Regions from separate parts of the Bradyrhizobium sp. SUTN9-2 genome, predicted to be linked through region 2. Evidence: riboswitches for the same ligand, from Rfam matches in the RefSeq annotation. Region 2 holds a riboswitch; the other holds the start of a gene.

Region 1 (9,420 bases), 170 kb from region 2:
CCCGAGCCCGAGACCGAGCGTGCCGCCGAGCACGATCTGCCAGGCCGCGGAGTTGAGGATCAGGAACGACGGCAGCTTCATGTTGCCGGTGCCGCGCAGGATGCCCGCCATGGTGTTAAGCAGCCAGGGCAGCACGGCACCGCCGAAGAACACCTGCGTATAGGCGATCGCATGCGTCAGCACATCGCCGCGGCCGCCGAGCATCTCGAGCAACCTCGGCCCGAAGATCAACATGCCCAGCATGAAGACGAGTCCGAAGCTGATGCCGATCAGCATCGCGTGCACGGCCAATATGCCGGCGCGCTCGCGATTCCCGGCGCCGAGCGCACGCGCAATGGCCGAAGCCACCGCGCCGCCCATAGCGCCGCCGGACATCGTCATGGTCAGAATGATCGTCGGAAACACCAGCGCCATCGCCGCCAGCGCCTCGACGCCGAGCCGGCCGACATAGGAGGTCTCGGCGATCACCACGCAAATGCCGGCCGACAGACCGATCGCGTTCGGCCAGGCGAGCGAGAGCAGCGTGCGCAGGATCGGCCCCTCGGTCAGGACGCTTCTGATCGGCGGCGGAGGCGGCGGCAGTGGGCGCTCTTGCTCATCGACCGGGATTTCGGCGATGTCGGACATGTCCTCTCCCGGGCGCAGGCGCCGTTTGCAGCGCAGCAATCACTTGGTGTGCCAATGGCGTCGTTCGCGCGAATGGCGCGGCTGAGGCGTGTTAGCACGGCGTGCTCCGATTCTGCCTGCGCCCGATGCAGGCGTGCCCTGCGGCAGCGCATTTCAAGCGGTGGAATTCGTTCTTCTCCCTCTCCCCGTTCTTACGGGGCCGGGACGAGCTTCGCTCGCCCTGAGAGGGTTGGGGTGAGGGGCTCTATCCGCGAAGACGGCGAGAGCTGGACTCGCGGAGACTCCCCCTCACCTGGATTGCATCTTCGATGCAATCCGACCTCTCCCCGCAAGCGGGGCGAGGTGAAGCCCGCTGCGGCCGTCGCCTAACCGATCGTCCAGACCAGCGGCGGACGGCCGCCCGGAGCGGCGCGCATCTGCACGCCGATATGCCGGCCGCAACCTGCAGCGAGACCCTCGAACAATCCCTCCGGCAGCTTGGCGCAGGCGCGGTGAGTGTCGGCGACGTCGTCCATCAGCTTCCAGCTCTGCTGCCGGATCTCGAAGGTGTCTTCCGATTGAGCCGTCTCGGCTGCATCATCCTGCGCGGCGAGCAACGCGCTCAGGAACGATGCGAATTCTCGCGCGCCGCCGCGGATCGTCGCCAGCGCCGCGGCGACCTCGTCGAAATATTGCATGCCGATCAGCTTGCCGGTGAGGTGCAGCAGATAGCCGGCATCCTCCGGGCCGAACAGCTGCACCATCACGGGCGCGGCGGTGCGGACATATTCCATCGCGTAATTGCGATAGGCCTTTTCCAGCCGCGGTCTTGGCCAGCTCGCGACCGGCAAGGCGGGCGCCGTCTTCGCATCGAACAAAGGCGCTTCCAGGTGCCGCGCGAATACGAGGCGCTGGTCGAGCTCGAGCGGATGGTCGTATTGATGATAATAGCCTTCGAGCCCGTCCTGGCCGTCGACGCTCTGCTTGGTGCAGACGAAGCCGAGCCTGAGATCGCCGAGGGCTGCGCCATTGTTGGCGTGCCAGCCGCGCAGCATGGCGCGTGAGACTTCGCCCGGCACGCCACAGATCGCAGTGCCCTTCCAGATCCAGCGCGGCGGCGGATAGCGGATCCAAGCCTTGGTGTCGCTCTCGTACATGTATTCGACATGAACGCCGCCGATCCAGTTGGAGAGATAGTGGTATTGCGCAGCCGCGACCGCCGGCGGCAGATGGTCGATCCCGAGCTTCCTGAGCCCCGGCAGGAAACGCTCCTGCTGCTGGCGACGAAACACGCGGAAGACGAACTCTGCGGCATCCGCCGTGCCGCGGCGCGTGACGATTGTGAGGATCAGCCCGGTGAAGTAAGCGTGATAGAGATCGGCGACGGCGCGCCAGCGCTTCCATTGCGCGTGCTGCGCGAGGTCTGGTGCGATAGTCATGTTCGCTCCCGGCTTGTTGTTTTGCGGGAGTGTGTCATCGCGGATCGGGTGACGCAACCGGACGCGCTCTCGGTGTCATCGCCCGCGAAGGCGGGCGATCCAGTACTCCGAGATGGTCATGCTTGAATCGAGAAGCCGCGGCGTACTGGATTCCCCGCCTCCGCGGGGAATGACAGCGGTGGGTGAGGTTAGCACTACACCCTGAAATGCTTGCTGAGCTTCAGGCCTTGCGCCTGGTAATTCGAGCCGATGCGTTGGCCGTACATCGCGTCGGGGCGGGCCAGCATCTTCTCGTAGACGAGGCGGCCGACGATCTGACCGTGCTCGAGGATGAACGGCACCTCGCGCGAGCGCACCTCCAGCACGGCGCGCGATCCCAGCCCGCCAGCGCCGGCATAGCCGAAGCCGGGATCGAAAAAGCCGGCATAGTGCACGCGGAATTCGCCGACCAGGGGGTCGAACGGCACCATCTCAGCGGCGTAGTCGGGCGGCACCTGCACCGCTTCCTTGGAGGCGAGGATATAGAACTCGCCGGGGTCGAGGATCAGGCTGCCGTCGGGACGCGCCGAGATCGGCTCCCAGAAATCCTCCACCGCGTAGCCCGCGCGGCGGTCGACATCGACGACGTCGGTGTGGCGCTTGGCGCGATAGCCGACGAAGCCGCTCGCCTTCTCGCCGGAGAGATCGACCGAGACGGCAACGCCGCCCGAGAGATCGGCATCGTCGATGTCGACGAGACGCTCGCTGGCGTGCAGCGCATCGAGCTCGTCGGCATTGAGGATGGCATCGCCGGTGCGGAAGCGCACCTGGCTGAGACGCGAGCCCTCGCGCACCAGCACAGGAAACGTCTTCGGGCTGATCTCGGCGTAGAGCGGGCCGTGATAGCCGGCGCCGATCATGTCGAAGCGGCGGGTGCCGTCGGCGATGACGCGGGTGAAGACGTCGAGCCGGCCGGTCGAGCTCTTCGGATTGGCGGCAGCGACGATCTCCGGCGGCAGCGCGAGGCTCTCGAGCAGCGGCACGATGTAGACGCAGTTGGTCTCGAGCACCGCGCCGTCGGCGAGGCTGAACTCGTGCAGCTTCAGCTCGTCGATGCGCTCTGCCACGGTGGCACCGGGCCCGGGGAGGAAGCTGGCGCGGACCCGATAGGCGATGTCGCCGAGGCGCAGATCGAGGCTCGCCGGCTGGATCTGGCTCTCGACGAAGTCGTAGGTGGGCAGGATGAGACCTTCTTCCGCCATCGCCGCGATCATGCGGTCGGGCAGGATACCATTGGCGTCGGCGGCGACCGTGAACGTCAACCGGGGGGTCCTCATCAGGGGCCGAATGCATCCGGACCATGCCGGAAATACAAGTCTTTTACGGCTATCCGATGGACGCCTTGACGGAAAGAGCATTGCGGAATATGAGCATCACTTATCCCGTGGTGATTTGAGCCGGCCGGCTTGCAGCCACGTTAAATAAGTCGCTAAACAGGCCGGGGACCTCTGTGATCCCGGCCCGTGGAGATATCTAGGCCGGTTTTTTTGTGACCGTTTTCGCCTCGGCGGTCATGTCGGAGAGGGTCCTATGTCGAAGTCGTCTGCCACTTATCGCCCCGAAACCCGCCTGGTCCATTCCGGCACCCTGCGCTCGCAATATGGCGAGACCTCGGAGGCGCTGTTCCTGACGCAAGGCTATGTCTACGCCAGCGCGGAGGAGTGCGAGGCGCGCTTCAAGGGCGAGGATCCCGGCTTCATCTATTCGCGCTATTCCAACCCGACGATTGCAATGTTCGAGCGCCGCATGATCGAGCTCGAGGGCGCCGAGGCCGCGCGCTCGGCGGCAACCGGCATGGCGGCGGTGACGACCGCGATCCTGGCGCCGCTCAAGGCCGGCGATCACGTGGTCGCCTCCCGTGCGCTGTTCGGCTCCTGCCTCTACGTCATCCAGGACCTGTTGCCGCGCTACGGCATCGAGGCCACGCTGGTCGATGGGCTCGATCTCGACCAGTGGCAGCGGGCGCTGAGGCCCAACACCAAGACGTTCTTCCTGGAGAGCCCGACCAACCCGACGCTGGACGTGCTCGACATCCCCTCGATCGCCGAGATCGCGCACAAGGGCGGCGCGCGGCTCGTCGTCGACAACGTGTTTGCAACCCCGATCTGGCAGAGCCCGCTCGCGCTCGGCGCCGACGTCGTCGTCTACTCTGCGACCAAGCACATCGACGGCCAGGGCCGCTGTCTCGGCGGCATCATCCTGTCCTCCGAAGCCTTCATCGCCGAGCATATCCACAATTTCATGCGCCAGACCGGCCCGTCGATCTCGCCGTTCAATGCCTGGGTCCTGCTCAAGGGCCTGGAGACGCTGGGCGTGCGCGTGCGCGCGCAGACCGACAATGCCGCGCGCGTCGCCGAGGTGCTGGCGAGCCATCCCAAGATCTCGCGACTGGTCTATCCCGGCCGCGCCGATCATCCGCAGGCGGCGCTGGTGAAGAAGCAGATGCGCGGCGGCTCGACGCTGGTCGGCTTCGAGGTGAAGGGCGGCAAGGCGGCGGCGTTCCGTGTGCTCAACGAATTGAAGCTTGCCAAGATCTCCAACAATCTCGGCGACGCCAAGAGCCTCGTCACGCATCCGGCGACGACGACGCATCAGCGCCTCAAGCCGGAAGACCGCGCCGCGCTCGGCATCAGCGAGGGATTTATCCGCTTCTCGGCGGGGCTCGAGCACGCGGATGACCTGATCGAGGATCTCACCGCGGCGCTGGAGAAGGCGTGAGGGAAGCGAGGTCTCGTAGGGTGGATTAGCCGAAGGCGTAATCCACCTCTGCTGCATCCGCGGAGATAGACAGTGGTGGGTTACGGCTTCGCCTAACCCACCCTACGCACCCTCTCACATCGGCCGGTACGTTCTCACATCGGCGGGCACGCTCACACCGAGCTTGATCTGGCCGACGGAGCGGATGATGTCGTCGCCGAGCAGCTGGGCGAAGCAGGCATAGCCCCAATCGTTCATGTGCAGGCCGTCGGCGATGACGAAGCCCTCGACCGGGATCGACTGGTTCTCGTGCCAGTCGCGCATCACCTCGAAGCGCGGGAAAATGCCGACCTTGCGGAGCTCGGCGACGTTGCCGAGCAGCTTGATCATCTTGCCGGCGCTCTCCTTGCGCTGGTTGACGGCCGGCGAATATTGCGGACCAACCAGCACGATGTCGGTGCCGCCGGCGGCCTGAATGCGGTTGATGCCGTCCTCCACCAGCTTGACGGTCTCGCCGGGATCGAGATTGCGCAGCACGGCGTTGGTGCCGACCTGCCAGATCACGAGATCCGGATGCCTGTCGATCACCTGCGTCTGCAGACGCTTCATCATCTCGGGGGCGTCCTCGCCGCCGACGCCGGCATTGATGACGCTGATGTCGGCAGTCGGATAGTGCCGGCGCAGCTGCGCGGCGAGACGATTGGGGTAATTGAACTCCGGCGAGCTCGCGCCGAACCCTTGAGTCGACGAGGAGCCGAACGCGACGATGACGACGGGCTGGCCGGCGGCCAGCTTGCTCGCGACATGCGGCAGCGAGCCCATCGCCTTGGAGCCGCCCTTCGGCGGCAGGCAGGGCACCCGGCTGAAGATGTCGGCGGCGGACTTCGCGACCTCCTTCATCTTGTCGATGGCGCGCGAGGTGACGCCGCGCTGCTCGGGCGACCTCGCGGCGACGGTGGTCTGGGACGGCGCAGCGGGTGCGGGATCAGTCGACTGGGAGGGTGCGGGGGTCGCCGGCTGAGCGGCCGGCGTCTGCGCATGCGCGGCGGGCGTCAGCAACAACAGCACTGCTGTTGCAGGCACGGCTAGCCATGACGTCAGGCAAAAAGGGCGGAGAGAACTCATTAACGCTAGACCTCAATTTTGCTGCTGGGCCGGCTCCAGATGGGCAGCGTCGATCACGAACTGTGCCAACGCCCGGCCAAGGCAATCATGGACCTGCTTCGCCAGCTCAGGCCCGCGGGACGGGTTGAACAGGTCGAACTGGCCCTGTTCATTCCACTGCCGCATGATCGCGAAACGATCGAACAGCGGGATGTCGTGCTCCTGTGCCACGACGCGCATATTATCGAGAAAAGGCTGCGCCGAGATCATGGTCTCGGTGCGCGGGCTATATTGCAAATTCATCAAGACGACGTCCGCCCCTGCCTTTTGCAGCGCAACAACCCCGTCGGTCACCGCGCTACGAAATTCGTCGGGATCGATGGATCGGATAGCATCCACGGTCCCGGTCTGCCAGATGACCAAAGTAGGCGTTTTTGCTTCCATCAGCTTAACGAAGGTGGACGCGGTCTCCTCTGCCGTTTTCTTGCTCTGTATTTCTACGGAGACGTGCACCGGCTCGGAGGGCGGCAGTTTCTCCTTGAGGATCGCCTCCATGCGCGCCGGATAGGAGCTGCTCTCCGACGACGGAATCGTGGTCGAGCGGCTGCCGATCACCAGGATGTCGAGCGGTTTGCCGGCCTTGATCGCCTCGGCGACCTTGGGCAGCTGGCTTTCGCTGGTCAGCAGATAGGACGGCAGTTCGCAGGCCGCAGGCATAGGGGATGCGGCAGACGCGGCATCGCCCGCGCGCGCCGTGGGCGCGGCGAGGTTACCGCATAGCAGGACCAGGCTCAGGAGAACCTTCGCCTTCATCAGCCCCCTCCCGCCAGATCGGCGTTGCCGACGGCGTTTTTGGTTTTCGCACCGCTCTTGTCAGCCACACGCTTGTACCACGAAATGACCCAGGCCACCCCCCACATGATCAGGATTCCGGAGAGGCTAATCAACGCATGCATGACCGGCCCGCCGGAGATTTCGGCGAGGACGAAATGGCCGGCAAAGGCCAGGAAGACGCCGAGGCAGAAGATCTCGAGCGAATGCTGACCACATAGAATCAATGGTCGCAGCCAGCGCGATTTCAAGCCCGGCCAGTCGCGGGGCAGGAAGCGTACGGTCAGCGCCGCCAGCGCCAGGAAGTGCGCGAAGCGCAGCACGTCGAGGTCGGTCTTGTCGATCGGATACATCCATTGTTCGATCTGCTTCGGCATGAACTGGGAGAGCTGGGGCACGTACCAGGTCAAGGTCACGTAGAACGCCGCGATGAGATAGGCGATCGAGATCCACATCGTCACGGGCGAGGCCAGGATGCCCGACATGCGACGCGCACCTCCGAGCGCGCACCAGGCCCCGAACACGAACAGCAATTGCCAGGCGAAAGGATTGAAGGCCCAGAAGCCGTTCGGATAGGCCGACAGGTAAAGGTCGTACTCCCAGGTCACCGCGTAGAGCAGGACCGACAGCCCGAGCGTGACGTCCGGCCGCCATTTCATCGACCACAGGATCAGCGGCAGCGCCAGCATCAGCACGATGTAGAGCGGCAGCACGTCCATGTTGACGGGACGGAAGCGCAGCAGCAGCGCCTGCACGATGACGACATCGGGCTGCTTGAGGAAGTCCATGATGCCCATCTCTTCGGTGTAGAGCGGGTTCTCGAACCTGGTCGCGACATAGGAGATCTCGGCGAGGAAGATCGTGAACAGGAAGACGTGGGCGACGTAGATCTGCCAGACCCGGCGCAGGATGCGCGCGGTGGCGATGAGAACGCCGCTCTCCAGCATGGCCCGGCCATAGACGAAGGCGGCGGTGTAGCCGGAGATGAAGATGAAAATCTCGGTGGCGTCGCTGAGGCCGTAATTGCGGATCGTGAACCAGGTCAGCAGACTGGGCGGCAGATGGTCGATGAAGATCAGCCACAGCGCGAGCCCGCGGAACAGATCGAGCCGGAGCTCGCGCTCGCCGATGGCGGGCAGCGTGATGGCCGGCGCTGCGGCGCGCGCCTTGGTCCCTGCGGGCTTGGCGCCCGCGGTTCCTGCGATGGTCGATCCCGTCACTTGGTCGGCAATGGTCATCGGGGCCTGGAAACCCTTCCGCAAATCGCGACGTTGAAGCAGTGTAATGGTCCGGCTGTCGTCTCGCAAAGCGTCCGGATCACATCAGGGTGTCTCCCTCGGTGGTGTGCTTTCCCGCCAATTCTGGCGGGACGATGTCGCCAAGGCGCCCGCGGGGGTTTGGTTCCCGGGGCGGATTTCGGTATGATGACAGCCATGTACCGCGCCGTGACCCGCCAGATCGAAGTGACCGTCGAGCCGAACTTTGTTCCGGAGCAATCGTCGGCCGACCGCTCCCGCTACTTCTGGTCCTACACCATCGTCATCACCAATTCGGGCGAGGAGACCGTGCAGCTCAAGACACGGCACTGGATCATCACCGATGCCTCCGGCCGCCAGCAGGAGGTGAAGGGCGAAGGCGTGGTCGGCGAGCAGCCGATCCTCGCCCCCGGCGAACGCTTCGAATACACCTCCGGCGTGCCGCTCTCGACCGCCTCGGGCTTCATGACCGGCCGCTACCAGATGGTCAGCGAAACCGGCGAGCGTTTCGAGATCGACGTGCCGACGTTTTCGCTGGACAGCCCCGACAACAAGCGGGTGTTGAATTAGAGAGGCGAGTTCGCCGTAACACTCACAACTGTCATGCCCCGGCTTGACCGGGGCATCCAGTACGCCGCGGCCTCTCGTTTCGATCAGCATCGTCTCGGAGTACTGGATCGCCCGATCAAGTCGGGCGATGACACCGCGCGTGTGGCACTGCTCCACTCGACATTGCGAGTGCAGCGACGCGGGTAGGCTCAGGCGTCCTCGACGCCCGCCTCGTGCGGCGTGAACTGGTACACCGACGAGCAGAACTCGCAGGTGACGACGACCTTGTCGTCCTTGACCATGGCGGCGCGGTCGTCGTGCGAGAAGCTCTTGAGCATCGCGGCGACCGCATCGCGCGAGCAGGAGCACCGCGCCTCGAGCACCTGCGGATTGAACACGCGCACGCCGCGCTCGTGGAAGAGGCGGTAGAGCAGCCGCTCGCCAGAGAGCTCGGGATCGATCAGCTCGACGTCTTCGACCGTCTCGATCAGCGAGCGTGCCTCGACCCAGGCATCGTCTTCCGCGACGCTGTGCACCTCGGTGCCGTCGGGCGCATCGCCGGGATGCAAGTCCGCCTGCCGCGCGCGCTCCGGCGCCTTCGGCAGAAATTGCATCAGCATGCCGCCGGCGCGCCAGCGATGCTTGCCGCCGTCGCTCGAGCGCCACTCCTCGCCGACCGCGAGGCGCACGCGCGTCGGGATCTGCTCGGAGCGCAGGAAATATTCGTGGGCGGCGTCTTCCAGGCTGCCGCCGTCGAGCGCAACCAGGCCCTGGTAACGGCTCATGTCGGGGCCCTGGTCGATGGTCATGGCGAGATGGCCGCGGCCGAGCAGCGTGCCGGAATCCTTGGCCGTGCCCAGGCGCGAGGCGTCAAAGCGCGCATAGGCGCGCAGGCGGTC
Region 2 (9,420 bases):
ACCTGCTCGCGCACGGCCGAGGTGTCCTCGCCCTCCGGCTGGTTCACCAGATATTCCGAACCAAGGTTCGAGGTCATGATGATCAGCGTGTTGCGGAAGTCGACGGTGCGGCCCTGGCCGTCGGTCAGGCGGCCGTCGTCGAGCACCTGCAGCAGCACGTTGAAGACATCAGGATGCGCCTTCTCGATCTCGTCGAACAGCACCACCTGGTAGGGTCGGCGCCGCACCGCCTCGGTGAGCGCGCCGCCCTCGTCATAGCCGACATAGCCCGGAGGCGCGCCGATCAGCCGCGAGACCGAGTGCTTCTCCATGTATTCGGACATGTCGAGGCGGACCATCGCGGTCTCGTCGTTGAACAGGTACTCCGCGAGAGCCTTGGTCAGCTCGGTCTTGCCGACGCCGGTCGGCCCTAAGAACATGAACGAGCCGGTGGGGCGGTTCGGGTCCTGCAAGCCGGCACGCGAGCGGCGCACGGCGGTTGCGACCGCACGCACGGCCTCGGCCTGGCCGACGACGCGCTTGCCGAGCTGCTCCTCCATCTTCAAGAGCTTCTCCTTCTCGCCTTCCAGCATCTTGTCGACGGGCACGCCGGTCCAGCGCGAGACCACCTGCGCGATGTGGTTGGCGGTGACCGCCTCCTCCATCATCTCGCCCCAGTTCTCCTTGGCTTCGATATCGGCAAGCTGCTTCTCGAGCTGCGGGATCCGTCCATAGGCCAGCTCGCCGGCCTTCTGGAATTCGCCGCGCCGCTGCGCATTGGCGAGCTCGACACGCAAGCCGTCGAGCTCGGCCTTCAGCTTCTGGGCGTCGGAGAGCTTGTTCTTCTCCGCGCTCCAGCGCGCCGTCAGCGCCGCCGACTTCTCCTCGAGCTCGGCCAGGTCCTTCTCCAGGGTCTGGAGCCGCGACTTGGAGCCGACATCGCTTTCCTTCTTCAGCGCCTCCTGCTCGATCTTGAGCCGGATGATCTCGCGGTCGAGCGAATCCAGCTCTTCCGGCTTGGAATCGACCTGCATCTTCAGCCGCGCCGCGGCCTCGTCCATGAGGTCGATCGCCTTGTCGGGCAGGAAGCGGTCGGTGATGTAGCGGTTGGACAGCGTCGTCGCCGCAACAAGCGCGGAATCGGTGATCCGCACGCCGTGATGCTGCTCATACTTGTCCTTCAAGCCGCGCAGGATCGAGATGGTGTCCTCGACCGAGGGCTCGCTGACGAAGATCGGCTGGAAGCGCCGCGCCAGCGCGGCGTCCTTCTCGACGTGCTTCTGATATTCGTCGAGCGTGGTCGCGCCGATGCAGTGCAGCTCGCCGCGCGCAAGCGCCGGCTTGAGCAGGTTGGAGGCGTCCATCGCGCCGTCGCCCTTGCCGGCGCCGATCAGCGTGTGCATCTCGTCGATGAACAGGATGAAGGTGCCCTCGCTGCCGGTCACTTCCTGCAGCACGGCCTTCAGCCGCTCCTCGAACTCGCCGCGATACTTCGCACCGGCGATCAGTGCGCCGAGGTCGAGCGCGAGCAGCTTCTTGTCCTTGAGGCTCTCCGGCACGTCGCCATTGACGATGCGCAGCGCAAGGCCTTCGGCGATGGCGGTCTTGCCGACGCCGGGCTCGCCGATCAGGACGGGATTGTTCTTGGTCCTGCGCGAGAGCACTTGAATCGTGCGGCGGATCTCCTCGTCGCGGCCGATGACCGGATCGAGCTTGCCGTCGCGCGCAGCCTGGGTCAGGTCGCGGGCATACTTCTTCAGGGCATCATAAGCGTTCTCAGCGGTCGCGCTGTCGGCCGTGCGGCCCTTGCGCAGCGCCTCGATCGCCGCGTTGAGGTTTTGCGGCGTGACGCCGCCTTTGCTCAGGATGGTGCCGGCCTCGCTGGTCTTCTCCAGCGTGAGCCCGAGCAAAAGCCGTTCGACCGTGACGAAGCTATCGCCGGCCTTCTCGCCGGCCTTTTCGGCCGCATCGAAAGCGCGGGCCAGCTCGGGCGCGAGATAGATCTGCCCGGCACCGCCGCCGGAGACCTTCGGCACCTTGTTGAGGGCGTCCTCGGTCGCCTTCAGGATTGCGCGGGAATTGCCGCCAGCGCGGTCGATCAGACCGGCGGCGAGCCCCTCATTGTCGTCCAAGAGGACCTTCAGCACATGCAGGGTTGAGAACTGCTGGTGCCCCTCGCGCATGGCGAGCGACTGCGCGGACTGGATGAAGCCCCTGGAGCGTTCGGTATACTTCTCGATATTCATCTTTTCTGTCCCTCGGCCTGCCCTCGGGGCCCTCTAAGGCACCCCAAACGGCATCTTCATTGGGTTTCCAATTACCGCATTGACGTTTCTCAACCGGTAACGGTCGTCTTTTGCCGGCGTTGCCGCCGGCCTGGGCCAGATGTGGGAAGCAGGTTGCGGATGCGAAAGAGGCTACTTCACAATTTCGTGCGCGGACGGGCGGGCTTGGCGGTGGCGGGCCGAATCCCTTAAGTAGCGGCATGACAGTCAGCCATACCGCCGAGATCACCGGCCTCTACCGCTACCCGATCAAGGGCCTGACGCCGGAGCGCCTGTCGCACGTTCCTTTGCGGGTCGGCCAGACCCTGCCGGCCGACCGCCGCTACGCCATCGAGAACGGCCCGAGCGGGTTCGACCCCGAGGCGCCCGAATGGAAGCCGAAAATCCAGTTCCTGATGCTGGCGCGCAATGAGCGGCTGGCCGCGCTCGACAGCCGGTTCGACGACGAAACCAACGTGCTGACCATCCGCAAGGACGGCCAGATCGTCGCCAGCGGCGATCTCGAGACCGCCGCCGGGCGCGCCGCCATCGAGGCCTATTTCACGGAGAACTTTCAGCCCGAGTTGAAGGGCCCGCCCAAAATTCTCTCCGGCCGCGACCACAGCTTCTCCGACGTTGCCCGCAAGGTCGTCTCCATCATCAATCTCGACAGCGTCCGCGCCATCGAGACCATGCTCGGCGGCGTCGCCGTGCATCCGCTGCGCTTCCGCGCCAATCTCTACGTGAAAGGCTGGCCGGCCTGGTCGGAGCTCGACCTCGTCGGCCAGACGCTCGCGATCGGGCAGGCCAGACTGAAGGTGATCAAGCGCATCGTCCGCTGCCCGGCCACCAATGTCGACCCCGAGACCGCCAAGCGCGATCTCGAAATCCCGCCCACGCTCTCGCGCCATCTCGGCCATATGGACTGCGGCATCTATGCCGAGGTGATCGCCGACGGTGACGTCGGCGTCGGCGATGTGGTGGCGGTGGAAGAGCCGAAGCTGCTGTGAGCTAACTCCGTCTCAACATACTCCGTCATTGCGAGCGCAGCGAAGCAATCCAGGAATGCATCTGCGGAAACAGTCTGGATTGCTTCGTCGCAAGCGCTCCTCGCAATGACGAGGCTCAGTTCGGCATCACATACGCATAGATCTTGCCGCGCGAGACCGGGGCTTCGCGGACTCGGTTGCCGTTGTTGCCGGAGATCATGATCGGATTACCCTGCGCGTCGATGCCGGTGATGATGCCGACATGACCGCCGCGGCGGCCGCGCGACATCACGGCGATGGCACCGACCTGCGGTCCGGAGATGCGCGTGCCGTAGCGCGCGAACGAGCTCGCCATGTCGGAGCCGGTGCCCCGATGGCCGGTATGCTCCAGCACCATGTTCATGAAGCGCGCGCACCACAGCCGGCCGCGCCCGGTCGGATTGCCGCCGATATGGCGGCGCGCCTCGGAGACGAGACCCGATCCTCCGCTGAAGCCTCCGTTCATGCCGGCACCGCTGGCATTGGCATTCGGATCATAGCTCGCCTGGGTGTCGGCGAAGCCGCTTGCCTGCAATTGCGCCGCGCTGCGCTCGAAGCGCGAACTGCGGGCATGATGGCGATAGTGACGGTGGTGATGATGTCTGGCGTGATGCACGTAACCGTGCCGCTCTGCGCTATGACGATGATACGGCCGTGCCGAGGCCGGAGAAACGAACACGGCGAACGCCGCGAAGAACAGCGCCAGCGCGACAACACAACGCGACAGGCGAGACGCAAACAACTCGAACATTCTTCATCCTTCTTGACACCCCCACTTCCCGCCGGCCCGTGCAATGGCCGACATCCGTTTGGCCGTTAAGCCGCCCGATGTGGCGAGAAAAAGACGCAACGCCCGCGAATGGCTGCAATGATTTTGTGTTTGTGCTCGGCGCTGCTGCCGCATTGCCGACAACAGAATTAACTGCGATCCTCGAACACGGCTTGAAACAGAGGGAAACGGTTAATGCCCCACGCCACGACCAGGGACGGCGTCCGCATCTATTTCGAGGAGGCGGGCCAGGGAACGCCGATACTTTTTCTGCACGAGTTCGCGGCCGACTACACCAATTGGGAGCCGCAGATGCGCTACTTCTCGCGTGGCCATCGCTGCATCACCTATTCGGCGCGCGGCTACACGCCGTCGGACGTGCCTGACGGCGAGGTCTACACCTACACGCATTTCTACACCGATGCGCTTGCGGTGCTCGATCATCTCGGCATCGAGCGCGCGCATCTCGTCGGTCTTTCGATGGGCGCCTATTCCTCGTTGCAGATCGGGTTGAACGCGCCGCAGCGCGCACTGTCGATGACGCTGGCCGGCGTCGGCTCCGGCTCGGAGCTCGAGAACCTGGAGACCTGGCGCACGCAGTGCCGCGCCAATGCCGAGCAGTTCGAGACGCTGGGATCGGTGGAGGTCGCGAAAGTCACGCGCGAGGCGCCGAGCCGGATTCCGTTCCTGGTGAAGGATCCACGCGGGCATGCCGATTTCTACGCCGCACTGGCGCGGCACGATGCCAAGGGATCGGCGCGCACCATGCGCGGATTCCAGGGCGGCCGTCCCTCGATCTACACGATGACGGACGCGATCAGAGGCGCGGCAACACCCGCGCTGATCATCTGCGGCGACGAGGACGAGCCCTGCGTGGGCGCCAGCCTGTTCCTGAAGAAGCACCTGCCCGCGGCGGGGCTCGCGATGTTTCCGAAGTCCGGCCACGTGCTGAACCTGGAGGAGCCCGCGCTGTTCAACGAGAGTGTCGAGCGGTTCGTGACGCTGGTGGAAGCAGGACGTTGGCCGGTGCGGGACCCGCGGTCGCTGGTTTCCCACTAGCTGTCATTCCGGGACGCGCCGAAGGCGCAGGCCCGGAATCCATCGGGCTGCAGGCGCTGTTGGACGATGGATTCCGGGCTCGATGCTTCGCATCGCCCCGGAATGACGGAGAGAAACTACTTCCCCCCGCCGCGGCTCAGCAAGAACACCGCCTGCTCGCCGAACATGTTCCACACCCACCAGGGCAGGTTCAGCGGCACCGGGCGGCCGTAGAGATCGAGCGCGACCGAGCGCTCCATCTTGACGTTGATCTCGTCGCAGAGCTGCACGAAATCCTTGATGGTGCAGAAATGGATGTTGGCGGTGTCGTACCAGGTCGCCGGCAGATTCTCCGTGCGCGGCATGTGGCCGCCGATCAGGAGCTGGAGCCGCATCTTCCAGAAGCCGAAATTCGGGAACGAGACGATGGCGCGGCGGCCGATGCGCAGCAGGTTCTCCAGCACGACCTTCGGCTGCCGCGTCGCCTGCAGCGTCTGCGACAGGATCACGTAGTCGAAGGCATCGTCGGGATAATTGACGAGATCGGTGTCGGCATCGCCCTGCACCACCGCGAGCCCCTTGGCGACGCAGCGGTTGACGCCCTCGCGCGACAATTCGATGCCGCGGCCGTCGATGCCGCGGGTCTCCAGCAGCTGAAGCAGATCGCCGTCGCCGCAGCCGACGTCGAGCACTTTCGAGCCCGGCTTGACCATTTCGGCGACCAGCCGATGATCGGCGCGATAATCACCGGATGGCCTGGCGGCAACGCCGTCCAGCGGCAACACTTCCTGCACGGACATCGCTAACGGTCCTCGAGGTTGAGCCCGCGGGCCTTGCCTGCCGATTGCAGGAAGGCCCGGGAGATGTCGAAGAATTCGGGCACGTCGAGCAGGAAGGCGTCGTGGCCGCGATCGGTCTCGATCTCGGCGAATGACACGCGCGCGCTCGAAGCGTTCAGCGCGTGCACCAGCGCGCGCGATTCCGAGGTCGGAAACAGCCAGTCGCTGGTGAAGGAGACCACGCAGAAGCGGGTCTTGATGTCGGCGAAGGCCTTGGCCAGCACGCCGCCATGGTCGGCGGCGATGTCGAAATAGTCCATCGCCCGCGTCAGGTAGAGATAGGAATTGGCGTCGAAGCGCTCGACGAAGGACGAGCCCTGGTAACGCAGATAGGATTCGACCTGGAAATCGGCGTCGAACGAGAAGGTCGGCAGCTCGCGGTCCTGCATGCGCCGGCCGAACTTGCGGTGCAGCGCCGCGTCCGAGAGATAGGTGATGTGCGCCGCCATCCGCGCCACCGCGAGCCCGCGATGCGGATGGATCCCGCGATCGGCATAGCCGCCGCCATGCCAGTCGGGGTCGGCCATCACGGCCTGGCGGCCGAGCTCGTGGAAGGCGATGTTCTGCGCCGAGTGCCGCGTCGCGCAGGCGATCGCCAGCGCGGAGTACACGCGGCTAGGATAGGCGGCGGTCCATTGCAGCACCTGCATGCCGCCCATCGAGCCGCCGACGACGGCAAACAGCGTGTCGATGCCGAGCCGGTCGATCAGCATCGCCTGCGCGCGCACCATGTCCGGAATGGTGATGACGGGGAAGTCCAGGCCCCAGACCTTGCCGGTGGCGGGATTGATCGACGCCGGCCCGGTCGAGCCCATACAGCCGCCGATCACGTTGGAGCAGATGATGAAGTAGTGCTTGGGATCGATGGGTCGGCCGGGACCGACCAGCGTCTCCCACCAGCCCGGCTTGCCGGTGACGGGATGTACGTTGGCGACATGCTGGTCGCCGGTCAACGCATGACAGATCAGCACGGCGTTGGAGCGATCGGCATTGAGCTCGCCATAGGTCTGGTAGGCGATCTGGAACGGGGTGAGATCGACGCCGCAATCGAGCCGCAGCGGCTGCTCGGCGCCGAAATGCGCAACCAGCGAGCTTGGATGATCCACCTCGTGCGACCGCTCGTCGGCGCTGATCGCAGGACTCGGTATCGACTTGACGCTACCCATCTCGGACATCGACCTCGTTTGCGACTGGCTGCTCGACCGCGCCGCTGACATCAGGCCATGAAAAACCCGGCCTGAACGATAGGTTCGGCCGGGATCGGAAGCGTCCCCGGCCTGTTTAGCGAGTTTTTTAACGTGGCTGCAAGCCGGCCGGCTCAAATGACCACGGAACGGGCAAAAGCTACCGTCTTGGGCGGTTTTCGTCAAGTCGCGGCCCGGATCGGCCCAATTCGCCTCTGCCGCGACGCCCGCAAAGCACGTCATTTCTCTTTGCTTTCGCCGCCCCGACTGCCTAATCAGGATATCCCCCACCGGAACGATCGACGACCAGACATGTCCCAACGTCCGCCCGCGCCACCATCGCTTCAGGAACTGCGCAAGGAGATCGACGCGATCGACGAGGGCATGCATCGCCTCCTCATGCAGCGCGGCGAGATCATCGATCGCCTGATCCAGGTGAAGCAGACCCAGGAGGTCGGCTCGGCGTTCCGGCCTGCGCGCGAAGCTTCGATGATGCGCGAGATCGTGCAGCGTCATCGCGGCATCCTGCCGCTCGACACGGTCGAGAGCATCTGGCGCGTCATCATCTCGACCTTCACTTACGTACAGGCGCCGTTCTCCGTGCATGCCGACATCTCGGCCAGCGAGGCGGCGATGCGCGATTCCGTGCGCTTCAATTTCGGCTTCACCGTGCCTTACGTCGCGCATTTCAGCGCACAGGCCGCGGTCGAGGCGGTAGCGAAATCCAAGGGTGATCTGGCAATGGTCTCGGCGACCTCGAGCCGCACGCCATGGTGGCTGGAGCTGGAAGCGGACGGCGCACCAAAGATCATCGCGCGGATGCCCTTCATCGAGCGTGCCGATCATCCGGCCGCATTGCCGGTGTTCGCGATCTCGCGCGTCGCCGACAGCGCCCTGGTGACGGAGGTCGAGACGTTCAGCGTGCGCGTCTCCGGATGGAACGCCGAGGTCGCCCGGGCGCTGTCGCCGCTCGCCGAGATCGTGGCCGTGCCCGATACCGCCTTCGACGGCGCGGCGCTCTTGGTCTCGGTCACCGGCGCGACCAGCATCGACAAGATCAGGGCTGCCCTGATCGAGGCGGGGGCCTCGGTGCGCTCCGTGGCCCTCGTCGGCAGCCACGCAACGCGCTATACGGTGCCCCCGACCGGGCCGAAATCGTAGGTCGCGAACAGCCCAGCCTATCCGGAGTCCAAGATGTCCCGCCCCGTGCCGAATCCCGGCATTCTCGATATTGCGCCCTACACGCCCGGCAAGAGCCCGGTGCCGGAGCCGGGCCGCAAGGTGTTCAAACTCTCCGCCAACGAGACGCCGTTCGGGCCCTCGCCCAAGGCGATCGAAGCCTTCAAGCGCGTGGCGGATCATCTGGAGGACTACCCGGAAGGCACCTCGCGCGTGCTGCGCGAGGCGATCGGCCGCTCGTTCGGCCTCGATCCCAACCGCATCATCTGCGGCGCCGGCTCGGACGAGATCCTCAATCTGCTCGCGCACACCTATCTCAGCCAGGGCGACGAGGCGATCTCGACGACACACGGCTTCCTGGTCTACCCGATCGCGACGATGGCGGTCGGCGCCAGGAACGTCATCGCCCAGGAGACCAACCTCACCGCCGACGTCGACGCCATCCTGAAGGCCGTGACGCCGAAGACGAAGCTGGTCTGGCTCGCCAACCCCAACAACCCGACGGGCACCTATCTTCCGTTCGACGAGGTCAAGCGGCTGCGCGCCGGCCTGCCCTCGCACGTGCTGCTGGTGCTGGACGCCGCCTATTGCGATTACGTCTCGCGCAACGACTATGAGATGGGAATCGAGCTCGTCGCCACCACCGAGAACACGGTGGTGACGCACACCTTCTCCAAGATCCACGGTCTTGCCGCGCTGCGCATCGGCTGGATGTTCGGGCCCGAGCACGTCATCGACGCGGTCAATCGCATCCGCGGTCCCTTCAACGTGTCGACGCCGGCGATGTATGCCGCGATCGCCGCGATCGAGGATACCGCGCATCAGGCGATGTCGAAGCAGTTCACCGAGACCTGGCGCAACTGGCTCACCGAGGAGATCGGCAAGCTCGGGCTGAAGGTGACGCCGAGCGTCGCCAATTTCGTGCTGATCCATTTCCCGACCGACAAGGGCAAGACCGCCGATGACGCCGACGCGTTCCTGACCAAGCGGGGGCTCGTGCTGCGCGGCTTGAAGAACTACGGCCTGCCGCATGCGCTGCGCATGACCATCGGCACCGAGGAGGCCAACCGCCTCGTCGTCGAAGGCTTGCGCGACTTCATGGGCGGCAAATGAGCGCGCAGGCGCACTTCCAGCGCGTGG

Evidence for each region. Region 2 has a riboswitch for S-adenosylmethionine ahead of metX (homoserine O-acetyltransferase MetX). Riboswitches for the same ligand answer to the same signal wherever they lie in the genome.
Region 1: it holds a riboswitch for S-adenosylmethionine, as region 2 does, so the genes downstream of both, XF30_RS05965 (O-succinylhomoserine sulfhydrylase) here and metX (homoserine O-acetyltransferase MetX) in region 2, are expected to answer to the same signal.

The regions. Positions count from the first base shown of each region.
Region 1 covers NZ_LAXE01000001.1:1,270,813-1,280,232, reverse strand. The annotation lists gene XF30_RS05980 (MATE family efflux transporter) at 1-627, opposite strand, end outside; gene XF30_RS05975 (hypothetical protein) at 993-2,045, opposite strand; gene XF30_RS05970 (2'-deoxycytidine 5'-triphosphate deaminase) at 2,240-3,361, opposite strand; SAM riboswitch at 3,459-3,538, shown strand; gene XF30_RS05965 (O-succinylhomoserine sulfhydrylase) at 3,615-4,802, shown strand; gene XF30_RS05960 (SGNH/GDSL hydrolase family protein) at 4,917-5,906, opposite strand; gene XF30_RS05955 (SGNH/GDSL hydrolase family protein) at 5,919-6,698, opposite strand; gene XF30_RS05950 (OpgC domain-containing protein) at 6,698-7,954, opposite strand; gene apaG (Co2+/Mg2+ efflux facilitator ApaG/CorD) at 8,150-8,542, shown strand; gene XF30_RS05935 (Hsp33 family molecular chaperone) at 8,731-9,420, opposite strand, start outside.
Region 2 covers NZ_LAXE01000001.1:1,443,325-1,452,744, reverse strand. The annotation lists gene clpB (ATP-dependent chaperone ClpB) at 1-2,225, opposite strand, end outside; gene XF30_RS06840 (MOSC domain-containing protein) at 2,465-3,253, shown strand; gene XF30_RS06835 (TIGR02594 family protein) at 3,369-4,022, opposite strand; gene XF30_RS06830 (alpha/beta fold hydrolase) at 4,236-5,099, shown strand; gene metW (methionine biosynthesis protein MetW) at 5,216-5,878, opposite strand; gene metX (homoserine O-acetyltransferase MetX) at 5,881-7,083, opposite strand; SAM riboswitch at 7,178-7,257, opposite strand; gene XF30_RS06815 (chorismate mutase) at 7,414-8,262, shown strand; gene hisC (histidinol-phosphate transaminase) at 8,296-9,393, shown strand; gene XF30_RS06805 (prephenate/arogenate dehydrogenase family protein) at 9,390-9,420, shown strand, end outside.